Allochromatium vinosum DSM 180: one gene and its partner. The protein of the gene in region 2 interacts with the protein of the main gene of each other region in a pairwise test. Links are inferred from orthologs where the notes say so. Each region holds a gene or a part of one and is shown on either strand. Other genes may lie near its edges. The genes, in order: ALVIN_RS10865 and dsbD.

What was found.
Region 1: the proteins of dsbD (region 2) and ALVIN_RS10865 interact in binary tests that used the Escherichia coli proteins (3 or more experiments, as listed by UniProt). The link is inferred for Allochromatium vinosum DSM 180 from one-to-one orthologs.

The regions. Positions count from the first base shown.
Region 1 is NC_013851.1:2,490,128-2,493,290, reverse strand. The notes cover bases 19-2,867. They hold ALVIN_RS10865 (DsbE family thiol:disulfide interchange protein), read right to left. Parts: upstream 1,792-2,867; coding sequence 1,246-1,791; downstream 19-1,245. Other genes in these bases: ALVIN_RS10860 (heme lyase CcmF/NrfE family subunit), read right to left, coding at 1,802-2,867; ALVIN_RS10870 (cytochrome c-type biogenesis protein), read right to left, coding at 755-1,249; ccmI (c-type cytochrome biogenesis protein CcmI), read right to left, coding at 19-744. Outside these bases: more of ccmI, read right to left, coding at 1-18; more of ALVIN_RS10860, read right to left, coding at 2,868-3,163. UniProt on the Escherichia coli protein: Involved in disulfide bond formation. Catalyzes a late, reductive step in the assembly of periplasmic c-type cytochromes, probably the reduction of disulfide bonds of the apocytochrome c to allow covalent linkage with the heme.
Region 2 is NC_013851.1:2,185,924-2,189,266, forward strand. The notes cover bases 46-3,074. They hold dsbD (protein-disulfide reductase DsbD), read right to left. Parts: upstream 2,683-3,074; coding sequence 409-2,682; downstream 46-408. Other genes in these bases: ALVIN_RS09495 (TlpA family protein disulfide reductase), read right to left, coding at 46-412; cutA (divalent-cation tolerance protein CutA), read right to left, coding at 2,721-3,059. In the rest of the region: more of ALVIN_RS09495, read right to left, coding at 1-45; ALVIN_RS09510 (FxsA family protein), read left to right, coding at 3,219-3,343. UniProt on the Escherichia coli protein: Required to facilitate the formation of correct disulfide bonds in some periplasmic proteins and for the assembly of the periplasmic c-type cytochromes.

The DNA of each region.
Region 1 (3,163 bases), 300 kb from region 2 along the record:
GCCCCGCTGGAACGCGACCAGACCCGAGAACCAGCGGGCATTGGAATTGGTCGGCTCCTGAGCCAGCGCCTCGGCGATCAGCTCGGCGGGACGCCCCAGCAGGCTCTTGTTGGGATCGGCGAGTCCCAACACCTCGGCATAGGCGATCTTGAGTTCGACCTCATTGGGCGCGAGCGCATAGGCGCGCTCCATCGCCTTGGCGCCGGCGTTGAGTCGCCCCATGGCCAGATAGGTACGGCTGAGCATCATCCAGCCATCGATGTTCGCCGGTTCCTGTTCGAGCCGTTTTTCCAACTGCTGGACCAGTTCTTCCAGCGAGGCGGCCTCGGTGTTGGCGCCGTCCGCCATGGCGGCCGTCTGGCGCTGGTCGATCAGATCAGTCCGGCCGATCTCTAGGTAGGCCAGTACGGTGGCGGCCGGAACGACGATGGTCAGGACCAGTGCCAGTGCCCAGCGGCTGAGTGCGGAACTCGAATGCTCGGTGGTCGCCGCCGTCTCGGCACCGTCCAGATCGTAGAGCAACTCGCGCTCCAGATCGCGCCGTGCGGCGTCGTACTGTGCCTGATCGAGAAAACCGCCCTCCAGGTCGGCGTCGAGTTCCTTCAGGCGCTGCTGGAAGACTTCCAGGTTGAGTCGATCCTGACCGGGCGCGGTATCCGGCGGCGTGGGGCGCACCAGCGGCGCGAGCACGAAGACGAGCGACAGGGCCAGCAGAATACCGGCGAGAATCCAGAAGATGATCATGGGGTTCGAGTCAGTCGTGTTGATCGCCGGTCTTGGCGAGTAGCTGTTGCAGTCGGGCGCGTTCGGCCTCGCTCAGATCCTGTTCGGGTTCGGCCTTCTTGCGCTGGAGCGTGCGCGCGAGCAGATAGGCGCCGAAACCGACGAACAGGAAGGGGCCGAACCAGAGCACCAGGGTCGAGGGTTTGAGCGGCGGCTCATAGAGCACGAAGTCGCCATAGCGTTCGACCAGGAAGTCGATGACCTCCTGACGGCTCTTGCCTTCCTGCATCAGGCGGTAGACCTCTTTGCGCAGATCCTGGGCGACGCCGGCCTGCGAACCGGCGAGCGACTCGTTCTGACAGACCAGACAGCGCAGCTCGCTGGTGAGATCGCGGAATTCCTGGGTGCGCGCCGGATCCTCGAAGGTGAACTCTTCCAGGGTGAAGGCGTGAGCCGGAGCGGTCGTCAGCAGGGCGCCGGCCAGCGTCAGCGCGGCCACGAGCGACTGGGTCTGAGTCCGGATCATGGTTTGCCTCCTTGGTAGCGCGCGACGATGGGCTGGATCTCCTCGGCCCAGACCTGGGCGTCGATCGGCCCGACCCGCTTGTGACGGATGATGCCCTCGGCGTCGACGATGAAGGTCTCGGGTGCGCCATAGACGCCCCAGTCGATCCCGGCCTTGTTGTCCGGGTCATAGAGGGAGACCGTATAGGGATCGCCATAGCGCTGGAGCATGGCCAGTGCCTCGGGCCGGGTGTCCTTCCAGTTGAAGCCGATCACGCGCACACCGTGCTCGCGCGCGATACGCATGAGTTCGGCGTGTTCCTGGCGGCAGGACGGGCACCAGGAGGCCCAGACGTTCACCAGCGACACCTGACCGATGAGGATGTCACGGGTCAGAGTCTGGTTGGGATCCTTGAGATCGGGCAGGCTGAACTCAGGCGCCGGTTTGTCGACCAGCGGCGAGGGGATTTTGCGCGGGTCCAGTTGCAGCCCGTAGAAGAGCAGGGCGGCCAGGGCCAGAAAGATCCCGAGCGGGATGAGAGCGCGTTTGGCAGAGGTGTTCATGATCGGTCCTTCAAGCCTTGGCCAGAGCGACGTCGGTCGGAACGGTTGCCGTCTGGCGGACGGTACGATAACGCCGGTCGGTCGCGGCCAGCGTGCCGCCGATGGCCATCAGGATGCAGCCGAGCCAGATCCAGCGCACATAGGGTTTGTGATAGAGGCGCAAGGCCCAGTCGCCCTGGACGCCGACCGGCTCGCCGAGCGAGATATAGATGTCGCGCAGGAACCCGGCGTCGATGGCCGCCTCGGTCATGGGCATCCCGCCTGAGACATATTTGCGCTTCTCGGGATAGAGCCGGGCGATCTCGCGCTCACCGCGATAGACGACGAAGTCGCCCCGGAACGCCTGATAGTTGGGGCCGGGGATGGCGGTCACGCCGTTGAACTGGAAGCGATAGCCGGAGGCCTCGTGGCTGGCGCCGGGCGACATACGCACGTCGGTCTCTTCGCCGTGGATCGAGACCATGGTCACGCCGACGATGAAGACCGCCAGTCCCATGTGCGCCAGCCACATGCCGTAATAGCCGCGACTGTTGCCGGTGAGATCGGCCTTGAGACCGCGCAGTCCGCCCTTGTGCTTGAGCCGGTCGAACAGGCTGACCAGATGAGACGCAGCCAGCCACACCGCCATGCCGACACCGAATCCGGTCGCCATCTGATCGGCGGACATACCCGGCAGCGAGACGGTGAGGACGGCCGCGATCCCGAGCGCCAGCGCGATCCAGAGCGCGCGCACCAGCCGCCAGGCTTCGTCATGCTTCCAGTGCACATGCGGCCCGATGGCCGTGGCCAGGATCAGCAGCGGCGACAGGGCGACGAACATCTTGTTGAACCAGGGAAAGCCGACCGAGATCTTGCCCCAGCCAGCCGCCTCGTAGATCAGCGGGGCGAGCGTACCGAACAGCACCAGCACCGCGAGCGTGGTCAGCAGCAGGTTGTTGATGAGCAGGAAGGTCTCGCGCGAGAGCAGATCGAAGCGCCCGCCGCCGGAGATCGTCGGCGCGCGCCAGGCATAGAGCGCGAGCGAACCGCCGATGACCACGCACAGGAACAGCAGGATGAAGCTGCCGCGCGTCGGGTCGGTGGCGAAGGCGTGGACCGAGGTCAGCACGCCCGAGCGCACCAGGAAGGTGCCGAGCAAGGAGAGCGAGAAGGTCGAGATCGCCAGCAGCACCGTCCAGTTCTTGAAGGCGGCGCGCTTCTCGGTCACGGCCAGCGAGTGCATCAGCGCGGTGCCGACCAGCCAGGGCATGAAGGAGGCGTTCTCGACCGGATCCCAGAACCACCAGCCGCCCCAGCCGAGTTCGTAATAGGCCCACCAGGAGCCGAGCGCGATGCCGATGGTCAGGAACACCCAGGCGACCGTGGTCCAGGG
Region 2 (3,343 bases):
CGGGCGTGGCGATCAAAAGCGGATAGTTGACCGGCTGCTCGGCGACGAAGGCTCGCACGTCCTCGACCTGATCGACCGCGATACCGACGAACTGTACGCCGGATTCGCGCAACCGTTCCTGGATCTCGACGAAACGCGGGATCTCGGACAGACAGGGTGGACACCAGGTCGCCCAGAAGTTGAGCACCAGCACCTTGCCAGCCCAGGCATTGCTGGCGACCTCACGCCCCTCGAGGTCGGTCAGGCGAAAGTCGGGCAGGGTCTGGAGCGACTCGGCCTGGAGCTCGAAGCGTTCAGTGTCTCTACCGCTGTCGGCGTTCTCGAACTCGACCCAGCGCTGACCGATGATGGCCGTGCCGATACTGATGCCGCCGGCGAGCGCGGTGACGAGGATGACTTTCAGGGCTTTCATGGCGCGACCTGGCGCAGATGCGCGGCGAACGGCTCGGCAGGCTTGAAGCCCACCAGACGATAGTTGGCGAGTTCCTGGCCGGTGCGATCGAAGAACAGGATCGCCGGCGGACCGGGCAGGCCAAAGCGACCCTGGATCAGGGCGCGATCCTCGTCATCGTTGGCCGTGACATCGGCCTGGAGCCGGACGAAGCGGCTCATCTCGGCGATCACGGTCGGGTCGCTGAAGGTGTAGCGCTCCATCTCCTTGCAGGACACGCACCAGTCGGCATAGAAGTCGAGCAGCACGGGTTGGCCGTTCGACTGGGCCTGTGCCAGTTCGCGCTCCAGATCGGCCACCGATTTGATGCGCTTGAAAACGACGTGCTCGGCGCTACTGGCGACGCTGCCCGTCGGCAGTAGACCCCGCAACGGCTGGAGCGTATCACGCCCACCGGCCGCCGCGCCGACCAGCATGAGCGACCCATAGATCAGCAGCGCCAGACCCAAGCCTTTCCACAGCTTGGTCCAGCCGCTCGCGCCCGGCTGGAGCTGAGTGAGCGCGCCCATATAGACCGCCGAGCAGATCAGTAGCAGCGCCCAGAGCAGCATGGCAACCGCCGGAGGCAGAATGCGTTCGAGCATCAGGATGGCCACGCCCAGCAGCGCCACGCCGAACACCGCCTTGACCGCGTCCATCCAGACTCCGGCGCGCGGCAGATAGCGACCGGCCGAGGTGCCGATGACGATCAGCGGCGCGCCCATGCCGAGACTGAGCGCGAACAGCGCCAGCCCGCCGAGCAGGGCGTCGCCGGTCTGGCTGATGTAGATCAGCGCTCCGAACAGCGGCGGCGCCACACAGGGTCCGACGATCAGCGCCGAGAGCAGACCCATGATGGCCACGCCGATCAGGGTGCCGCCCTCCTGACGGTTGCTGAGTTCGGCGAGCTTGGTTTGCAGACCGGAGGGCAGTTGCAGTTCATAGAAACCGAACATGGACAGCGCCAGCCCCACGAACACCAGGGCGAAGGCGGTCAGAATCCAGGGATTCTGGAACACCGCCTGGAGATTGGCTCCGAACAGCCCGGCCAGCACGCCGATGACCGTATAGGTCAGGGCCATCGCCAGCACATAGACCAGCGAGAGCACGAACGCCTTGCGCGTGGTCAGCCCCGCGCCCTGTCCGGCGATGATGCCCGAGAGGATCGGGATCATCGGGAAGACGCAGGGCGTGAAGGCCAGCAGCAGCCCAAAGCCGAAGAAGACGGCGATGATCACCCACAGCCCTTCGCCCGCGAGCACGGCGGCGATGCGATCCTGCTCGGAGACCGGCGGGGCGCTCTCGCTCGGACCATTGGCCGGCGAGGCCTTCTCCAGCGCCGCCATCACCGAGGCATCGGCGATCGCCGCCGGCGCTTCGGGCAGATTCAGCGCAAGCCGCTGAGTCTGCGGCGGATAGCAGATTCCGATTTCGGCGCAACCCTGATATTTGACGACCAGGGTCACGTCGGTCGGTGCCGTCGCGGCGCGTCTGAGCGGCACGGTCAGATCGAGCCGGCCCTGATAGATCCGGACATCGCCGATCGAGCCGTCGGGCAGCACCGAATCATGCTTGAGCGTCCCCGCCGGACGTTCGACGGCACCGAGCGCAACCTCGGGCGACTCGAAGAGCGCGAGTTCGACCAGATCGGCATAGAGATAGGTTCCGGGCGCGATGTCCCAGGTGAGCTGCACCAGATCCGGCGCGACGACCTCGGACTGGAAGCGGAAGGCGTGCTCGACCGCCGGGATCTCGTCCGTGCCGGCCAGCCCCTGACTGGTCGCGGTGGACGACAGCAAGGTAGCCAGACGGCTCGGTTTGGCCTCGGGTGAGGCCTGTGCCGCGACGGGCAGGATCGGCGGCAATTGGAGCGTGAAGGTTTCGCGATGCGGCGGATAGCAGAATCCGGCATCGGCGCAGCCCTGCGAGCCGACGCGCAGTGTCAGATGACTGCCGGAGTCGGGTGTGCGCGTGATGGGCAGATCGACCATGAGCCGTCCGTGATAGGTCTCGACCTCGCCGAAGAACTCATCCTGCTTGATCTCGGCCTCGGGCAGCACAGCGTTGCCGAGTGTGATGCCAGGCGTCTCGGAGTCGAACCTGATTTTGCTGCGATAGAGATAGTACCCATCGGCGGTGTCCCAGATGACGCGGACGGCTTCCGGCCCGGCCACCTCGGCGCTGACCGGAAAGGCTTGCTCCTGGGTCAGGAAGTCATCGGCCAGCGCCTGGGTACCGCCCACGGCGACCATCAGCCACAGCCAAGCCCAAGCTAAAAACCACGGTCGTTTCACGAGCCCTGCTCCACGGTGTTCACGCATTCGCTCACCCAATTCAGATAGTCGCTCGCTCCCGAGACGATGGGGAGGGCGATGATCTCCGGTACCTCGTAGGGATGCAACTGACGCAACCGCTCAGCGAGCGGCTCGACACGCGCCTCGACGGTCTTGATCAACAGCAGCACTTCGGAATCGTGCTGGATGCGCCCCTCCCAACGATAGACCGAGGTCAGGCCGGGAAGCAGATTGACACAGGCGGCCAGCCGCTCCCCGACCAGGGATTCGGCCAGACGCCGCGCCGTGTCCCCGTCGGGACAGGTGCAGAGGATCAAACGACAGTGGGTCGACATGGTTGGAACTCGATCTCGTTTGGACTTGATCTCGCCGACAGGGTAAGGTTTCCGCAAACCGTCGGGGGTCTGACGAACGCCGGCTTCTGACCGCGCCGGCCGCGATAGATTCCATCCGGCCGTCTCCGACGCCCCCTTCATCCAATGGAGAATGCCATCGTGCCGCTGCTCATCCTGCTCTTCGTCGGTCTGCCGCTGACCGAAATCTATTTTCTGATCCAGGTCGGCTCCGAGATCGGGGCCCTGCCGACCATCCTGCTCTCGATCCTGACGGCCGTCATCGG